DNA from 4 places in the Streptomyces sp. NBC_00376 genome. Region 3 is predicted to be linked to each of the others. Evidence: riboswitches for the same ligand, from Rfam matches in the RefSeq annotation. Region 3 holds a riboswitch; each other region holds the start of a gene.
The links. Region 3 has a riboswitch for cyclic di-AMP ahead of OG842_RS23620 (transglycosylase family protein). Riboswitches for the same ligand answer to the same signal wherever they lie in the genome.

Region 1: it holds a riboswitch for cyclic di-AMP, as region 3 does, so the genes downstream of both, OG842_RS02950 (transglycosylase SLT domain-containing protein) here and OG842_RS23620 (transglycosylase family protein) in region 3, are expected to answer to the same signal.
Region 2: it holds a riboswitch for cyclic di-AMP, as region 3 does, so the genes downstream of both, OG842_RS05420 (M23 family metallopeptidase) here and OG842_RS23620 (transglycosylase family protein) in region 3, are expected to answer to the same signal.
Region 4: it holds a riboswitch for cyclic di-AMP, as region 3 does, so the genes downstream of both, OG842_RS34280 (C40 family peptidase) here and OG842_RS23620 (transglycosylase family protein) in region 3, are expected to answer to the same signal.

What each region holds. Positions count from the first base shown of each region.
Region 1 covers NZ_CP107960.1:619,945-623,983, reverse strand. Annotated here, with positions in the region: gene OG842_RS02960 (hypothetical protein) at 93-401, shown strand; gene OG842_RS02955 (ABC-F family ATP-binding cassette domain-containing protein) at 428-2,086, opposite strand; cyclic di-AMP (ydaO/yuaA leader) riboswitch at 2,648-2,803, shown strand; gene OG842_RS02950 (transglycosylase SLT domain-containing protein) at 2,806-3,294, shown strand; partial or broken gene OG842_RS02945 (FAD-dependent monooxygenase) at 3,340-3,645, opposite strand; gene OG842_RS02940 (TetR/AcrR family transcriptional regulator) at 3,635-4,039, shown strand, end outside.
Region 2 covers NZ_CP107960.1:1,176,763-1,180,801, forward strand. Annotated here, with positions in the region: gene OG842_RS05410 (STM4011 family radical SAM protein) at 1-498, shown strand, start outside; gene OG842_RS05415 (SGNH/GDSL hydrolase family protein) at 548-1,390, opposite strand; gene OG842_RS05420 (M23 family metallopeptidase) at 1,580-2,512, opposite strand; cyclic di-AMP (ydaO/yuaA leader) riboswitch at 2,516-2,672, opposite strand; gene OG842_RS05425 (alpha-galactosidase) at 2,970-4,039, opposite strand, start outside.
Region 3 covers NZ_CP107960.1:5,216,650-5,220,688, reverse strand. Annotated here, with positions in the region: gene eno (phosphopyruvate hydratase) at 1-1,057, opposite strand, end outside; gene OG842_RS23620 (transglycosylase family protein) at 1,347-2,117, opposite strand; cyclic di-AMP (ydaO/yuaA leader) riboswitch at 2,118-2,289, opposite strand; gene OG842_RS23615 (transglycosylase family protein) at 2,590-3,528, opposite strand; gene OG842_RS23610 (cytochrome P450 family protein) at 3,634-4,039, opposite strand, start outside.
Region 4 covers NZ_CP107960.1:7,630,871-7,634,909, forward strand. Annotated here, with positions in the region: gene OG842_RS34270 (LysR family transcriptional regulator) at 1-611, opposite strand, end outside; gene OG842_RS34275 (LysE family translocator) at 684-1,316, shown strand; gene OG842_RS34280 (C40 family peptidase) at 1,361-1,834, opposite strand; cyclic di-AMP (ydaO/yuaA leader) riboswitch at 1,838-2,010, opposite strand; gene OG842_RS34285 (hypothetical protein) at 2,412-2,720, opposite strand; gene OG842_RS34290 (ATP-dependent Clp protease proteolytic subunit) at 2,728-3,363, opposite strand.

The sequences.
Region 1 (4,039 bases), 4.6 Mb from region 3:
GTCCCAGCGACCGCAGTTCGGCCGGCGGCCCTCCGGCGCCGCTGCCGGACTTGCGGCCAGGAGGTAGTCGACCCGCCGACAGCGCGGTTAGCGTGACCGCATGGATCGTGACGAACAGTTGCTTCACGCCTCGTCGTTCGGCGCGGCGGCGGTCGCGTACGCCGAGCACCGCCCGGTTCGGCTCCCCGGAGCAGACCGGGTTCCCGCACGGGCAGCACCGCACCGCCGACTCCCGCGTCGCGACCGTCGCGACGCGGGCGGGGCTGCTCGTCATGCCGGAAGCGGAGCGAGAGGCCTTGCTGGGCCGGATCCGTGCCTTCCTCGCAAGCAGACCCGAGACCGCCCGCGGCGAGTTCACCCTCCCGATGCTGACCGGCGTGCTGCGCGTCCGGCGGCTGTGAGGCGCACGAGGCCGACAGCCCGGGCATCAACCGATCGGGCCGCGTAGCAGTTCGGCCACCTCCTCCGCGCCGGTCTCCCGCAGCTCCTCCCCGACCAGCAGCCACCTGGTGACACCGACCGATTCGAGGAAGGCCAGGTCGTGACTGGCGATCAGCAGCGCGCCCTCGTAGGAGTCGAGCGCACCGGTCAGCTGCCGCACACTGGCGATGTCGAGGTTGTTGGTCGGCTCGTCCAGCATCAGCAACTGCGGGGCCGGTGCGGCGAGCATCGTCGCCGCGAGGGCGGCACGGAAGCGTTCGCCGCCCGACAGTGTGCCCGCCGGCTGTTCCGCGCGCTTGCCCTGGAAGAGGAAGCGCGCGAGCTGGGCGCGGATGTGGTTGTCGGTGACCCCGGGCGCCATCCGGGCCACGTTCGCCGCGACGCTCAGTCCGTCGTCCAGCACATCGAGCCGCTGCGGCAGGAACCGCACCGGTACGAAGGTCCTGGCATCGCCGGACAACGGGGCCAGCTCACCGGTGAGCGTGCGCAGCAGCGTCGTCTTGCCGGCGCCGTTGCGGCCGACGAGCGCGATGCGCTCCGGCCCGTTCACCTGGAGGGTGCCCTCGCGCAGCCTGCCGAACCGCGGGCGCAGCCCGTTCAGGCGCAGCACGGTGCGCCCGGTGGGCACCGCCGTGTGCGGGAGGCTCACGCGGATCTCGGCGTCGTCGCGGATCGCGTCGGCGGCCTCCTCCCGGCGTTCGCGCGCCTCGTCGAGACGCTCCTCGTGGACGCCGCGAAGCCTGCCCGCCGACTCCTGTGCCGATCGCTTCCGGCGGCCTGCCAGGATCTTCGGGAGGCCGCCCTCGGCCTCCGCCTTCCGGCCGTTCCTCTGGCGCCGGGCCAGCTTCACCTGTGTCTCCTCCAGTTCACGCTTCTGGCGGCGCACATCGGCCTCCGCGGCGCGCAACATCCGCCCCGCGGCCTCCTGCTCGGCGGCCACGGCCTCCTCGTACGCCGACCAGCCGCCGCCGTACCAGTTCACCGAACCGGTGCGCAGTTCGGCGATGCGGTCGACGCGCTCCAGCAGTTCCCGGTCGTGGCTGACCACGACCAGTACGCCCGAGCGCCAGGAGTCGACGGCTTCGTAGAGCCTGCGGCGCGCGAACACATCGAGGTTGTTGGTGGGCTCGTCCAGGAGCAGGACGTCGGGGCGCTCCAGCAGCAGCGCGGCCAGCCGGAGCAGGACGGTCTCCCCTCCGGACAACTGCCCCACGGTGCGGTCCAGTTCGATGCCGCCGAGGCCGAGCGACCCCAGTGTCGCCAGGGCCCGTTCCTCGACGTCCCAGTCGTCGCCGATCGTCTCGAAGTGCTTCTCGTCGACGTCCCCGGCCTCGATGGCGCGCAGCGCGTCACGCCGCTCGGCGATGCCCAGGGCCCGGTCCACCCGCAGCGTGGTGTCGAGGGTGATGTTCTGCGGAAGGTGGGCGAGGCTGCCGCCGACGGTCACTGCCCCCTGGGACGGGCGCAGTTGACCGGCGAGCAGCCGCAGCAGGGTGGACTTGCCGGCGCCGTTGGTGCCGACGAGCCCGACGCGCCCCCGGCCGATGCTGAGCGAGAGCCCGTCGAAGACGGTGGTGCCGTCCGGCCACCGGAAGGCCAGGGCCGAGCAGGTGAGGGAGGCGTGGGGGGTGGTGGGTGTCGCCATGGTGTTCCTCGCATTCGCAAGCGCAGTGAAGGGGGCTTCGTATGCGAGCACCACGCGGCGACCGGGGAGCGGAGGGAGATGCGGCGGTCCTGAAGATCGAGGGACGGCTCATGCACCGAGGTCGCATCCACGCGGGGTCACGGGCAGTGCGAAGCACTGCTACTGCGTGACGGGCGCACGGGCAAAGCCGTACGGCGTGATGTTCGCGAACCTCAGATGCGCAACGTCCACCTCAATCGGAGACAACAGGACATCAAAACTGTAACGACCGGGGGGCGGAAAGGCAATGTCACCGGGCCTCGGCGGCCGCTGGGCGAAATGCCCGCTTTTGTGAATTCGTGGCGCGAGTCACGTTCGGCCCGCGGGATGCTGTGCCTCATGGATCGGTTCCCTTTCCGCGCAAGGGGAGCGGGTCGTGCGGTGTGAGGTGGATTACCGAAATTCCCGTTAATCGATCTTGTGGGTGAATTGCATTCGGAAATTGGGGTCTTGTCCCGTTCGGCTCTTCTCGCCTACGGTCACCGTCAATCCGGACGGAACGCCGAATCCTGCCGCTGTCCGGCCATCCGACCACCCATGCACGGCAGGAGCGGGGGACCCAGGTAAGCCGCCGGTCCGGAATCCGGAACGGCTCGGGGTGAAGCCGCGCTCGTGTGCGGCCAGGCATCTCCAGCCTGAACCCGACAGCTCACCTCGCAGGCGACGGAGAGGAATCCACCATGTCCGCAACGGGTACGTACCGCCGTCGCAAGTCCACCCCGCTGACCCGCGGTTTCATCGCCGTGGGCACGGGCGCCGCCGCTCTCCTGCTGCCGCTGCTCGGCGCCCACACCGCCTCGGCGGCTCCGGCGCAGTCCGCCGGCGTCGCCGCACCGGCAGCGCAGTACGCCAACGATCTGGACGGCTGGATCAAGGAGTCGCTGGCCGTCATGGCCGAGCACAACATCCCGGGCAGCTACAACAGCATCCACCGCAACATCATGCGCGAGTCGTCCGGCAACCCCCGGGCCATCAACAACTGGGACTCGAACGCCGCCGCCGGGACGCCGTCCAAGGGTCTCCTCCAGATCATCGATCCGACGTTCCGGGCCTACCACGTGCCCGGGACCTCGATGGACAGCTACGACCCGGTCGCCAACATCACGGCGGCGTGCAACTACGCGGCCGCCAGGTACGGCTCCATCGACAACGTCTTCGGGGCCTACTGACGTACGCGACACCGCTGCCGCACGGCCGGGTGCTCCGTCCCGAGGTCAGCCCGGCCTCGGGGGTGTCCAGTCGGCGTGGCAGAGGATCGTGCGGATCGTGACACGGGACGGTGCGAGACGCATCGCCGCGTTGCGCAGCGCGACGGCCGCCGGGTGGGACAGCTGTTGGCCCATCCGGCCGGCCTGCCGCGCGGCCCGCGCGACCGACTGGCTGCGGGGCCGACGCTCCGCGTCGTAGCGGCCGAGCGCCGACTCGACGGTCGCTTCGCCGGACAGCGCGGCGGCCAGTGTCGCCGCGTCCTCCAGTGCCTGGCAGGCCCCCTGGCCGAGATTCGGGGTCATGGCGTGCACCACCTCCGCGTACTTCCGCACCCGTCAGGCCCTGCTCACCGCGCTCGTCAGACGGCTCGTCGCGCACGACCAGGCGGAACTCCAGGCGGCCGGCGAGCGGGCGCCGGTGATGCGCGACGCCGGTGAACTGACGGACGGGCTCGCCGGTTTCGTCGAGCGGCGGCTGACGGGAGCGGGGCGGCAGCGGTCGCTCGCCCGCTACGCGTGCGCGGTCGAGAGCATGCGCCACCCGGAGCTGCGCGAGATTCTTGTGCCGCGGGAGAACGCGGCTCGTGACGCCGTGCGGGCTTTCCTGCGTGCGCGGGGGGTGGCCGACGCCGAAGGCCGCACGCTCACGCTGTTGGCCTGTGTGGACGGGCTGGTATTCGACCGGCTGGTGGGCGGCGGGGGAGTG
Region 2 (4,039 bases), 4.0 Mb from region 3:
CTCGACAAATGCCGGGAGCTGACCGCGCTCGGCATCCGCCACAGCGTCGGTGTGGTCGGGCTCGACGACCACCTCGACGAGGCGCGACGGCTGCGCGCAGAGCTGCCGGACGAGGTCTATCTCTGGGTGAACGCCGCGGAGGGGCACACGTACACGGACGAGGAGGCGGACCGCTGGACGGCCATCGACCCGCTCTTCCCGTACAGCCGGCATCCGCACCGGTCGGCCGGGCTGCCCTGCCGGACCGGTGAGTCGGTCATCTCGGTGGACGGTGACGGCACCGTGCGCCGCTGTCATTTCGTACCGGCGGAGCTGGGCAATCTCTACGACGGGAGCTACCGGCGGGCGCTCGGTCCGCGGGCCTGTCCGCTGGCGGTCTGCGACTGCCACATCGGGTACGTGCACCTGGAGACGCTTCCGCTGTACGACGTCTTCGCGGGCGGTGTGCTGGAGCGGATCCCGGCGGCTGTGGTGCCGTCGCTCGCCGGACCCGCCTGAGGCTCAGGCGGGTCCGGCGGGCGACGGCACCACGGACCCGGACCGCCGTCTAGAGCGGCAGGAGGTCCGGGCGCTTCGCTTCGACGTGGTCGCCGGAGGACTCGCCGCGCAGCCGCCGGCCGATCCACGGAACCAGGTACTCACGCGCCCAGTGGATGTCGTCGCGCCGTACTTCGAGGGTGCCGCGCTGTGCCTGCGGGGGCCATTCCTGGTCGGGGTCGGCCGGTACGTCGATGCCGAGGACCTGGGCGGCGCGCAGCGCGACCCTGGTGTGTCCCTCGGGCGACAGGTGGAGCCGGTCGTCGTCCCAGGCACGCCGGTCCTGGACGGACCGCAGCGACCACAGGTCCAGGACCGGGCAGTCGTAGCGGTCGGCGATGGCCCGCACATGGGCGGTGTAGGTGGCGATCTTGCCGCGCAGATGGCGCAGCACGGGAACGCCGCGGGTGTCGAAGCCGGTGGTGACCATGACCGTGCCGACCGCCCCGGTCAGCTCGGCGACCGCGCGCTCGAAGCGCTCGGCCACGTCGTCGGGGTCGGTGCCCGGCCGGATGATGTCGTTGCCGCCCGCGCAGAAGCTCACCAGGTCGGGTGCGAGCTCCTTGGCGCGCGGCACCTGCTCCTCGACGATCTGGTCGAGGAGGCGTCCGCGTACGGCGAGATTGGCGTATCTGAAATTCCCGTGCGCGGAGCCTTCCGCGCCCGTCGTATCGGGGTCCGGGAGCTGGTCCGCGAGAAGTACCGCGAATCGGTCCGCCCAGCCGACGAAGGTCCCGTCCGGGCCGGGGTCGCCGACTCCCTCGGTGAAGCTGTCGCCGATCGCCGCGTACGACCCGATGACGCCCTGTCGGTTGTTGACGCCACGTTGGTTTTTTCTCGAATCGTCTGCCACAAACGCTTATCCTGCACCGCCGAATGTGACCTACGCGACCGTAATAAAGGGTTGACGGGTGGTGAGATAGACCACCCGGTCAGTTTTTGGTAAAGGGGGAATAAGCAGAAGGGGCGGTGCGCCGCCGCGCACCGCCCCTTCCGTGTTGCTCAGGTCATGCTTTGTCGCTCAGCTGCCCGGCCGTTCGGCTCAGACGTAGATGCCGTGCGAGGCCAGGAAGGCGATCGGGTCGATGTCCGAGCCGTACGCCGGGCCCGTGCGGACCTCGAAGTGCAGGTGCGGGCCGGTGACGTTGCCGGTGGCGCCGGAGAGGCCGACCTGCTGGCCGGTGCTCACGGCCTGGCCCGCCGAGACGGAGATGGAGGACAGGTGGCCGTACTGCGAGTAGTGGCCGTCGGCGTGCTTGACGACGACCTGGTTGCCGTACGCGCCGCCCCAGCCCGCGGCGACGACGGTGCCGGAGGTGATGGACTTGACGCTCGTGCCGGTGCCGACGGGGAAGTCGATGCCGGTGTGGCTGCCGCTGGACCAGTTGGAGCCGGAGGCGCGGTAGTTGGTGGTGTGATTGCCGGGGACCGGGTGGACGTAACCGGAGCCGGTGTTCTGGGTGACGGCCGGGGCGGAGGCCGGGGCCTTGGACTCCGGGGCGGCGGCGGAGGACTTGGCCGGGGCGGACTTCTCGACGACCACCGAGGGCGCCTTCGACGGGAGGGCCGAGCCGGTGCCGGCGCCGGTGGGCGCGGCGTTGCCGGAGGCCTTGACGCCGAGGGTCAGCTTCATGCCAGGGAAGATCAGGCTGGGGTCCTCGCCGACGACCGTGCGGTTGTCCTGGTACAGCTTCTGCCAGCCGCCCTTGATCTGGTGCTCGGCGGCGATCTTCGACAGGTAGTCGCCGGAGACGACGGAGTACGTCGTGGTGGCGGCCTGCTTCTGCGCGGCCGGGGCGGCGTGCGTGGCGGCAGCCGACTGCGGCGCGGCGGCCGGGGCGGCCTGCTCCGCGGCCTGGGCACCGGTGGCGCCGAGCAGCGGCAGTGCGACGACGGCGCCGCCGGCGCTCACCGCGGCGACGCCACGGGCGATCGTGCTGATCTTCGAACGACGGTGCTTACCCGATATGGGCATGGCGTGTTTCCTCTCCGGCGCCTGCGAGGTGAGCTGTCGGGTTCGGGCTGGAGATGCCCGGCCGCGCTGAGCGCGACTTCACCCCGAGCCGGCCGGATTTCTCCGGTCGGCGGCTTACCTGGTTCCCCCGCTCCTGCCACGCGATGAGTGGATGTGAATTCCGGACGGCGGCAGGATTAGGCGGTCCGACCGGATTGACGGTGACCGTAAGCGAGTCGGGATGACGAGAACAAGCCACGGGTTCCACACGGGAATCCGCGCCGGGGAAATCGGCGCGGAATTCCGGTCACACTCCGTGGATTAAGGATCTTGGCTTTCCGCGCGGCGCACGGATTACCCGACTCTCCCGTCGCCACACACCGTCACGGATATGATCCCGCTCACGAGGCATCCCCCATGTCCCTTATAAGCAGGCCATGTTCGGGCATATGCCCCTATTACGGACATATGCCTCTCATCATCCCCGTCGGAGCCTCAGCACCCGGGCGTCGAGATCACCCCGGAGCCCGGTGTGCAGCCCCTGGTGCAGCAGTGCCGAACCGTGGTGCACCGCCCCCGTGTCCAGGCAGGTGTACGTCGCCGCGGGGTCGAGCCCGCGCAGCCGCAGTACCGGGGGCCGCTCCCCGTACCGCTGCGCCTCCAACCACATCAGGACCACTGCGTCGTCCCCATGGACGTACTGGACCGCGCTCAGTGAGCCGCGCGGCGCACGCAGCCGGTACTGCTCGCCCTGCTGCACGACCGGCCGGATCTCCTTGTAGAGGTCCACCCAGGTCCGCGCCTCCGCCAGCTCCGCCTCGCTCCACTCGGTGAGGTCCCCACCGACCCCGAGCACACCGGCCATCGCGCTCACGAAACGGAAGCGCAGCGAGCTGACCCTGCCGTTGAGCTGGTCGTTCGGGCTGTCGGTGACCCAGGCGGCCATCACCCGGGCCGGGTGGAGGTGCCCGAAGCCCTCCTGGATGGCGAGACGGTCGAGCGGGTCGGTGTTGTCGGAGGTCCACACCTGGTCCGTACGGGACAGGATCCCCAGGTCGATCCGGCCCCCGCCGCCCGAGCAGGACTCGAACGCGACCGCGGGATGCGCGGCCCTGAGCCGGTCGATCAGCGCGTACAGGGCGTCCACATGCTCGATCCACAGCTTCTGCGGGTACCCCTCGCCCGGCCAGCCCGCGTCGGTGAAGCAGCGGTTGAAATCCCATTTCACATAGTCGACCGGAGTTTCGGTGAGCAGTGTGTCCAGCTGTTCCCAGAGATATGCCTGCACATCGGGGCGGGCCAGATTGAGCACCAGCTGGTTGCGGTACTCCGTCCGCACCCGCCCGGGGAAGTGCTGAACCCAGTCGGGATGCGCGCGATAGAGATCACTGTCGGCATTGACCATTTCCGGCTCGACCCAGATACCGAACTGCATACCGAGCCCGTGCACTTCGTCGGCGAGCGGCTTCAGCCCGCCGGGGAAGCGGTCCGGATTCGGTGTCCAGTCACCGAGCCCGGCCCGGTCGCTGGTCCGCTGCCCGAACCACG
Region 3 (4,039 bases):
GGGCCAGCTCGACCGCGTCCAGGGTCTCGGTCAGCGAGCCGATCTGGTTGACCTTGACGAGCAGGGCGTTGGCGGAGCCCTCCTCGATGCCGCGGGCCAGGCGCTCCGGGTTGGTGACGAAGAGGTCGTCGCCGACGATCTGCACCTTGGCGCCGAGCTTGTCGGTGATGACCTTCCAGCCGGCCCAGTCGTCCTCGAACAGCGGGTCCTCGATGGAGACCAGCGGGTACGCGGAGACGAGCTCCTCGTAGTACTCGGTCATCTCGGCGGCCGAGCGGGCCTTGCCCTCGAACTCGTACTTGCCGTCCTTGTAGAACTCGGACGCGGCGACGTCGAGCGCGAGCGCGATGTCCTTGCCCGGGACGTAGCCGGCCTCCTTGATGGCCTCGACGATGAGGTCGAGGGCGGCGCGGTTGGACTCCAGGTTCGGCGCGAAGCCGCCCTCGTCACCGAGACCGGTCGACAGGCCCTTGGTCTTCAGGACCTTCTTCAGCGTGTGGTAGACCTCGGCACCCCAGCGCAGCGCCTCGGAGAAGGACTCCGCGCCGATCGGCGCGATCATGAACTCCTGGATGTCCACGTTGGAGTCGGCGTGCGAGCCGCCGTTGAGGATGTTCATCATCGGAACGGGCAGCAGGTGCGCGTTCGGGCCGCCGAGGTAGCGGAAGAGCGGCAGGTCCGAGGCCTCGGAGGCGGCGTGGGCGACGGCCAGCGAGACGCCGAGGATGGCGTTGGCGCCGAGCGAGCCCTTGTTCTCGGTGGCGTCCAGGTCGAACATCGCCTGGTCGATCAGCCGCTGCTCGGTGGCGTCGTAGCCGACGAGCTCCGGGCCGATCTGCTCGATCACGGCGAGGACGGCCTTCTCGACGCCCTTGCCCTGGTAGCGGTTGGGGTCACCGTCGCGAAGCTCAATGGCCTCGAACGCACCGGTGGAGGCGCCGGACGGAACGGCAGCACGGCCCGTGCTGCCGTCGTCGAGGCCGACCTCTACCTCGACCGTGGGGTTTCCGCGGGAGTCGAGGATTTCCCGGGCTACGACGACGTCGATGGACGGCACGAGGCATCTCCTTCTGGGATATGACGCTGGTTGTGCAGGGTCGCTTTGGCCTTGCGACAAGAGCCTAACCGGCCCGGCCCGATCAGTCGGCCGACCGCCCGACCCCTGGGACGAAAAAGGACCCGGGGGCACACATTGCCGGACAAACGGTCAGATTTTTACCGGTCAGTAACTACAACAGTTGAACGGTCCGCCGCTCCCCCGAGCACGAATGGCAGGACCCCGGCCGGGCGCATACGGGGGAATGCGCGCCGGGCCGGGGTGGCACTCGGGGAGGAGCGAGCCGCGACTACTTCGTCAGGTGCAGCTGCTGACCCGGGTAGATCAGGTCGGCGTCCTTGACGATGTCCTTGTTCAGCTCGAACAGCTTCTGCCAGCCGCCCTTGACCTTGTGGTCGGCGGCGATCTTGCTCAGCGAGTCGCCGGAGGCGACCTTGTACTCGCCGTCGCCCTTCTTGACCTTCTCGCCGGTCGGCGTGGTGACGGTCTTCTTCGACTCGGCCTGCGGGGCGGCGGTGCGGTCCGAGCGGGAGGCGGCGGGGGCCTCGGTGCGCTCGGCCGGCTTCGGCTGGGCCTGCTGCTTCGGGGCGGCCGGGGCGCTCTGCTGCTCGGAGGCGCCGGAGCTCGCGGTCGAGTTGGAGGAGGAGTTCGAGGACGAGCCGGTGTCGACGCCCGGGTCGACGCCGTCGTTGGTCAGGTTGCCGGCGCCGGCACAACCCCAGGCACCGGGGCCCTGCATGTCGAGGAGCTTCTCGGCGGTGGCGATCTGCTGGGCCTTGGTGGCCAGGTCGGCGCGGGGGGCGTACTGCGTACCGCCGGCGGCGGCCCAGCTGGACTGCGAGAACTGCAGACCGCCGTAGTAGCCGTTGCCGGTGTTGATGGACCAGTTGCCACCGGACTCGCACTGGGCGACGGCGTCCCAGGTGGCGACGGAGGCGGCGGAGGCGCCGGTCGCGCCCATCAGGGGCACGGCGACTGCGGCACCGGCGACACCGGCGAGCGTGGCGATGCGGACGGCCTTGGACGGGCGGCGGTGCTTGCCCTTGCTGGAAAGCAGCATGGTTCTCCTCACCGACGCCTACGAGGTGAGCTGTCGGGTTCGGGCCAAGTGAGTTGCCCGGTCGCACGTCCTAGCACGCGACTTCACCCCAAGCCGGTCCTGATGCGTCTTTCGACGATCGGGCCCGGCGCTTACCTGGGTCCCCCGCTCCTGCCTACGGCGCTTTACGCGTCTGTTCCCTTCGACCGACGGCAGGATTCGGCGTGACGGTCGACGGGGCCCGCGGTGCGAGCGGTTCCGACCGTAAACATACGCAACCCTCACATTCAAAGATGGACATATCCGACAATCAACACGTAATCGCATCTGAAGAACTGCCGTTTCCGCAGGTGGGACCGGATGCGGAAGGGACCCCCAGGCGCGACACGCCAGTTGACGCAAAGAGACCCATGTCTCACTTACACATAAGTGGACATAGGTCCCTGAACTACCCCAGTTTTTGGGGCGCTTTTAGTCGATTATCAGACTTACCTCAGTTGGGTTTCACATCGAGATCGAGGCTCTGGCCAGGGAGGATGAGGTCCGGGTCGGCGCCGACGGCAGCCTTGTTGGCCTCGTAGAGCGCGGGCCAGCCGCCGGGAACCTTCTGTGCGTCAGCAATCGACCAGAGGTTGTCGCCGGCGTGGACGGTGTACGTGCCGTCGGCGGCCGGGGCGGCCGTGTCGCGCGCGTCCTTGCCGCCGCGCGATGCGTGACGGCCCGACTCGCGGCCGTCGGCGTCCGCGCCGCGCCCCTTCTCGGCGGCCGGCGCGCCGCGGTGCTTGCCGCCCTTGCCGCTGGACGCGTCGGGCGAGGCGGGCGCTCCGGGGGACGGGGTGGTCGAGGCCGAGGGCTTCGGGGACGGCGAGCTCTTCCCCGACGGCTTGCCGGACCCCTCCGAGCCGTCCGCGCCGTCCACGGCGTCCGTACCGTCCGAGGCGCTCCCGGAGGGCGTGGCGTCGCCCGACGGGTCCGCCGACGCGTCGTCAACCGGCTTCTCGCTCCCGGCCGGGTCGTCGGCGGGCACCGAGCCCGGGTCCACCCCCGGCAGCTTCCCGTCCACGGCCAGGCCGGAGATGACCGCGCAGCTGGGCCAGGCCCGCGGGCCCCGGTCGTCCAGCACCTTCTCGGCCACCTGTATCTGCTGCGCCCGGCTGGCGAGGTCGGCGCGCTCCGCGTACGCCTCACCGCCGTACGCCTTCCAGGTCTCCTGCGAGAACTGGAGGCCGCCGTAGTAACCGTTCCCGAAGTCGGCGCTCCACGCGCCGCCGCTCTCGCACTCGGCCACCCGGTCCCAGGTCGTGGCGTCGGCCGCGTGGGCACCGGACGCGCCGAGCAGCGGGATGGCGATCGCCGATCCGGTCACGCCCGCGGCGACGACGATGGCGGGTGCCTGACGGGGGCGACGGTGTTTGCCGTTCGCGGAGCCCATGGGGTTGCCTTCCGGGTAGCTGACGTGTGACTGGTGAGTCGAACGGTGAACCTAGCCGGGTTCGAACGGGAGTCACAAGTCGATGCAGCGCAGATCACGTGAAAGTCACAGAATTGACGGAGTGTCACTTTCTGCGTGGGCGGACCCGGGGGTGAACTCCACGGGAAGCGTGCGGAGTCCGCGCATGATGAGCCCGCCACGCCACCGCAAATCGGTAGGTTCCACCGCAAGTCGCAGGTCCGGAAGGCGGTTCATGAGCGTGGCGAGCGCGGTCTGTCCCTCCAGCCGGGCGAGCGGCGCGCCCAGGCAGTAGTGGATGCCGTGCCCGTATCCGAGGTGCTGATTGTCACGCCGTGCGAGGTCGAGCGTGTCGGGGTCCTCGAAACGCTCCGGGTCGCGGTCGGCCGCGGCGAGCACCACGAGTACCGGGTCCCCGGCCGCGATGTCCTGTCCGCCGAGCGTCAGCGGTTCGGTGGCGAACCGCCAGGTGGCCAGTTCCACCGGGCCGTCG
Region 4 (4,039 bases), 2.4 Mb from region 3:
GGCGCGCTGCTGATCAGCGGCCGGCCCGCCAGTTCGGTCACCGGCAGTCTCCCGCTGCCCTCGGACAGCATCTGGCCGACCGCCGTGATCAGCACCAGTTCCTCGACCAGCAGCGGTTCTGCGAAGACCCCGGCGGGCCAGGGCGTCGCGGCGGCCGGCTCGTACACATGGGTCAGCGCCAGATCGACCTCGCCGGCGGCCACCGCCGCCACCCCCTGGGGCGGTTCGTACTCGGTGACCGCCAGCTCCACATCCGGGTGGGCACGCCGGAAGGCGCTCAGCACCGGTGGCAGCAGATGGATGCCCGCCGTGGTGAACGTGCCGACCCGCAGGCGTCCGCCGGACAGTCCGGAGAGGCGGGCCAGCTCATGGCGGGCCTGGTCCATCTCGTCGAGGACGCGCCGGGCGCGTCCGGCCAGCAGTTCGCCCGCGGCCGTGAGCCGGGCCCCTCGGTGGTGACGTACCAGCAGTGCGGCGCCCGCCTCCCGCTCCAGCTTGGCGAGCTGCTGGGAGAGGGCCGGCGCGGTGTAGCCCAGACGTGCGGCGGCCCGGGTGATCGATCCGGCCTCCGCGACCGCCACCAGCGCCGCCAGCCGTGTCGGGTCGTACATTAAGCGTTCCTTTTGGCAGACCCAGAAGATTCCAAGTACATGCTAAAGGCTCTGTCGGGTCAGGGTGGACCCATGGACGCACAACTGATCGCCTTCGCCGGGGTCGCCGCAGGAATGGTCGCGCTGCCGGGCGCGGACTTCACCGTCGTTGTACGCAATGCGCTCGCCTCCCGGAGCGCGGGGGTGGCCAGCGCGCTGGGCGTGGCCGGCGGCCTGCTGGTGCACACCGCCCTGGCCGTCGCCGGGCTCGCCGCGGTGCTCGTGGCGGTGCCCGCCCTGTTGCGTACCGTCCAGCTGCTCGGCGGGGTCTATGTCCTGTACCTCGGCATCAGCGCCCTGCGCGCGGCCCGGCGCCGCGCCCCGGACGGGGACGGTCCCGAGGACCGGCCCGCGGACCGGGGACGCGTGCGCGCGCTGCGGCAGGGCTTCTTGACCAATGCGCTCAATCCCAAGGCGCCGGTGCTCTTCCTCAGCCTGCTGCCGCAGTTCGTCCCCGACGGGCAGCCGCCGCTGCCCAGGACCCTGCTGCTCGCGGCGATCGTCGTCGCGATGGCGCTGGTCTGGTTCCCGGCGGTGGCGCTCCTCGTGGACCGGCTGGGGCGGTGGCTGCGCCGGCCGCGCACCGCGCGCGCCATCGAGGGTGGCAGCGGCGCGGCGCTCACCGCGCTGGGGCTGGTGCTGGTGACCGGCCCGCTGCCGCACTGAGCGCGGGAGGGGCGACGGCCCCGGCCCGCCGGACGGGCCCCGCCTCAGCGGACCCGGCCGTAGTAGACGCTCTTGGTCCAGATCTTCTCCAGCCGCACCACGGAGCCGGTCCTCGGCGAGTGCCAGATCTTGCCCTTACCGGCATAGATCCCCACGTGGTAGACGCTGCGGCCGTAGTGGAAGAAGACCAGATCGCCGCGTTTGCGGTGCGAGGCCGAGATGTGCCGCGTCCGGTTGTACTGCTGCTGGGCCGTGCGGGGAAGCCTCTTGCCCGCCTTCTTGAACGAATAGAGCGTCAGCCCCGAGCAGTCGAAGCGGTTCGGGCCGGTGGCCCCCCAACCGTAGGGCGACCCCTTCTTCGATGCCGCGATCTTGAGCGCCTTCATCGACAGCGTCGCCGCCTGGGCGTCCGTCGCGGCGCCCGGGGCGAACATGGTGCCGCCGACGGCGGCGAGTGTGAGAACCGAGGCCGTACCGGCCCGGACGAGCAGAGACGGGACATGAACCTGCGCAGTCATGCGCAACCCTTCGTCAGCCGCCTGTGAAGGATGACCTGTCGGGTTCGGGCTGGCGAAGTTGCCCGGCCGCGTTCGGCGGCTTCACCCCGAGGGTCGACCGGTGTTCAGGTCGACCCGTTGTGCTCGGGTCCTCCACTCCTGCCGATCCACTTCTGTCGACCAGGCATCCGGACGGCGGCAGGACTCGGCGTCCGCCCGGACCGCCCCGCCGCGGTGGCGGGGGCTTGTCGTCCCAGGGATCTTGACTTACCGGCTGCCGGATTTCCGAGCTTGAACAGGGATTTGTGAGGCTCCTCACGACTGATCCGTTCGGGTGGGCATGGTGATTTTTGACGCTCCGCCGGTGATCCGGAAGGGGTTCGTACCAGGCACGGAAGGCAGGATTCCGCTCACTGTTCACGCGCGAAACGCAAGTTGAATGGTCCCTCGGGAGAGGGACTTCCTACGCCGAACGAGCGAGGATTTTCGGTGAGGCCGTCGGGCGTGTCGAGTACGGGAGTTGGGTGAAGGGCCGCCGGACGGCGAGGCAGGGGGAGTTGGGCGGGCCCCGCCGCCGGCACGCGGGCGCGGGAGTCGGTCAACTGCCCGGTGCAGGGGGTACGGTGACGCGTCCGGCCCGCCGTTCCCCGTCCAGCACGCGCAGCGCCCGGGCGAGCGTGGCGGCGTGGATGTGTGCCTCGCCGCGCTCGTGCATCAAGGCGAGGGCGTCCCGCAGCGCCCGTGACCGCGCCACGAGTGCCTGTGCGGCGCGCAGTGCGCCATAGGTGTCGCTGCCTCGGGCCGGGTTGATCCGGCCTACCTGGTCGAGGACTTCGAGGTAGTGGTCGATGAACTCCCCCTCGGCGCGGGTCAGTGCGGGCAGGGGTGGGAACTCCGGTGGCCGCATCGGGCGTTCACCTCGCGCCGTGCGGCGGGAGTGAGGAATTCCGGCTCTCCAGGACGTGGTCCACCAGCCCGTACGCCTTGGCGCCCGCCGCGTCGAGGATGAGGTCGCGTTCGGTGTCGGCGGTGATCTGCCCCTCGGTGCGGCCCGTGTGACGGGTCAACAGTGCGGTGAGCATCGCGCGGACCCGCTCCAGTTCCCGCGCCTCGATCTCCAGGTCGGACGGCCGGCCCCGCACCGGCTCGGTGAGCTCGGGCTGCCGCACGACGACCCGCGCGCCGGGCAGTGCGTGCCGCCGGCCGGGAGCGCCAGCGGCGAGCAGTGCGGAGGCGCAGGAACCGGCCTGGCCGAGACAGTAGGTCTCCACCTCGCAATCGAGGTACTGCATCGTGTCGTAGATCGCGGACATGGCCCCGAACGAGCCGCCGGGCGAGTTGATGTAGAGCGATACGGGCCGGTCCGGGGCGTCGTGCTCCAGGTACATGAGCTGCGCGATCAGATCGCCGGCCGCGGCGTCGTCGACCGGGGTGCCGAGGAAGACGATCCGTTCGGAGAGCAGCTTGGAGTACGGGTCGAGGGTGCGGGTCCCGTTGGATGTGCGCTCGGTGAACTCGGGCAGTACGTGACGGGCGGTGGGTTGGAACAGCATGGCGATGCCTTTCCTCCGGGGGCTGCACGGGGTCTGTACGGGCGCTGCACGGGGCCGCACCGGTTTCCGTGAAAAATGTACAGGACGTACAGAAGGTTAGGATGGAGGAATGATCCTGGTGATCCACTAAAAGTCCCAGGTAAGAGGCTGTTTTAGCCGTTCGCTGAGGGCGGATATCTCACAATCTCTCTAAGCGTCTTGATCATCAGGCGCCTCGACCCGCCGGGTGCCCCGCAGCACTGCATGGCTGGTACGCGGCGGAACGCGCAGCGGTCGCTTCGTGCAGCTGCCTGTGACACGACTCGAGCGCGGCCTGCTCGTCGAGGAATCCGAGCAGCGGGCGCTGCCGCACTCACACCGCGCGCACCGGGGCACCTCGCGAGGCGGCGGCTGCCAGGGCTTGGTCCAGGGCGACGCGGGCCGGCGGGCTTGACGACGAGGTCGCTGCCGAAGTGGTCGAGCGAGCGATGAGCTGGCCGGTCGCGTGGTCGAGCGTGTCGCACAGACACCTCATGTCCGCGAGACCTTCAATCGCGCGCGGGCCGAGAGGATTCGTGAGGCCCGGGAAGAGACGGCCCCCGGGTGCCTCGGTTCCGTGCTTTCGGTCGTGCGGTGCATGCTTCTCCGAGGTCGGCGAGTCAGCCCCGCTTCCTTGTGCGCCGCCGTGCGTGCC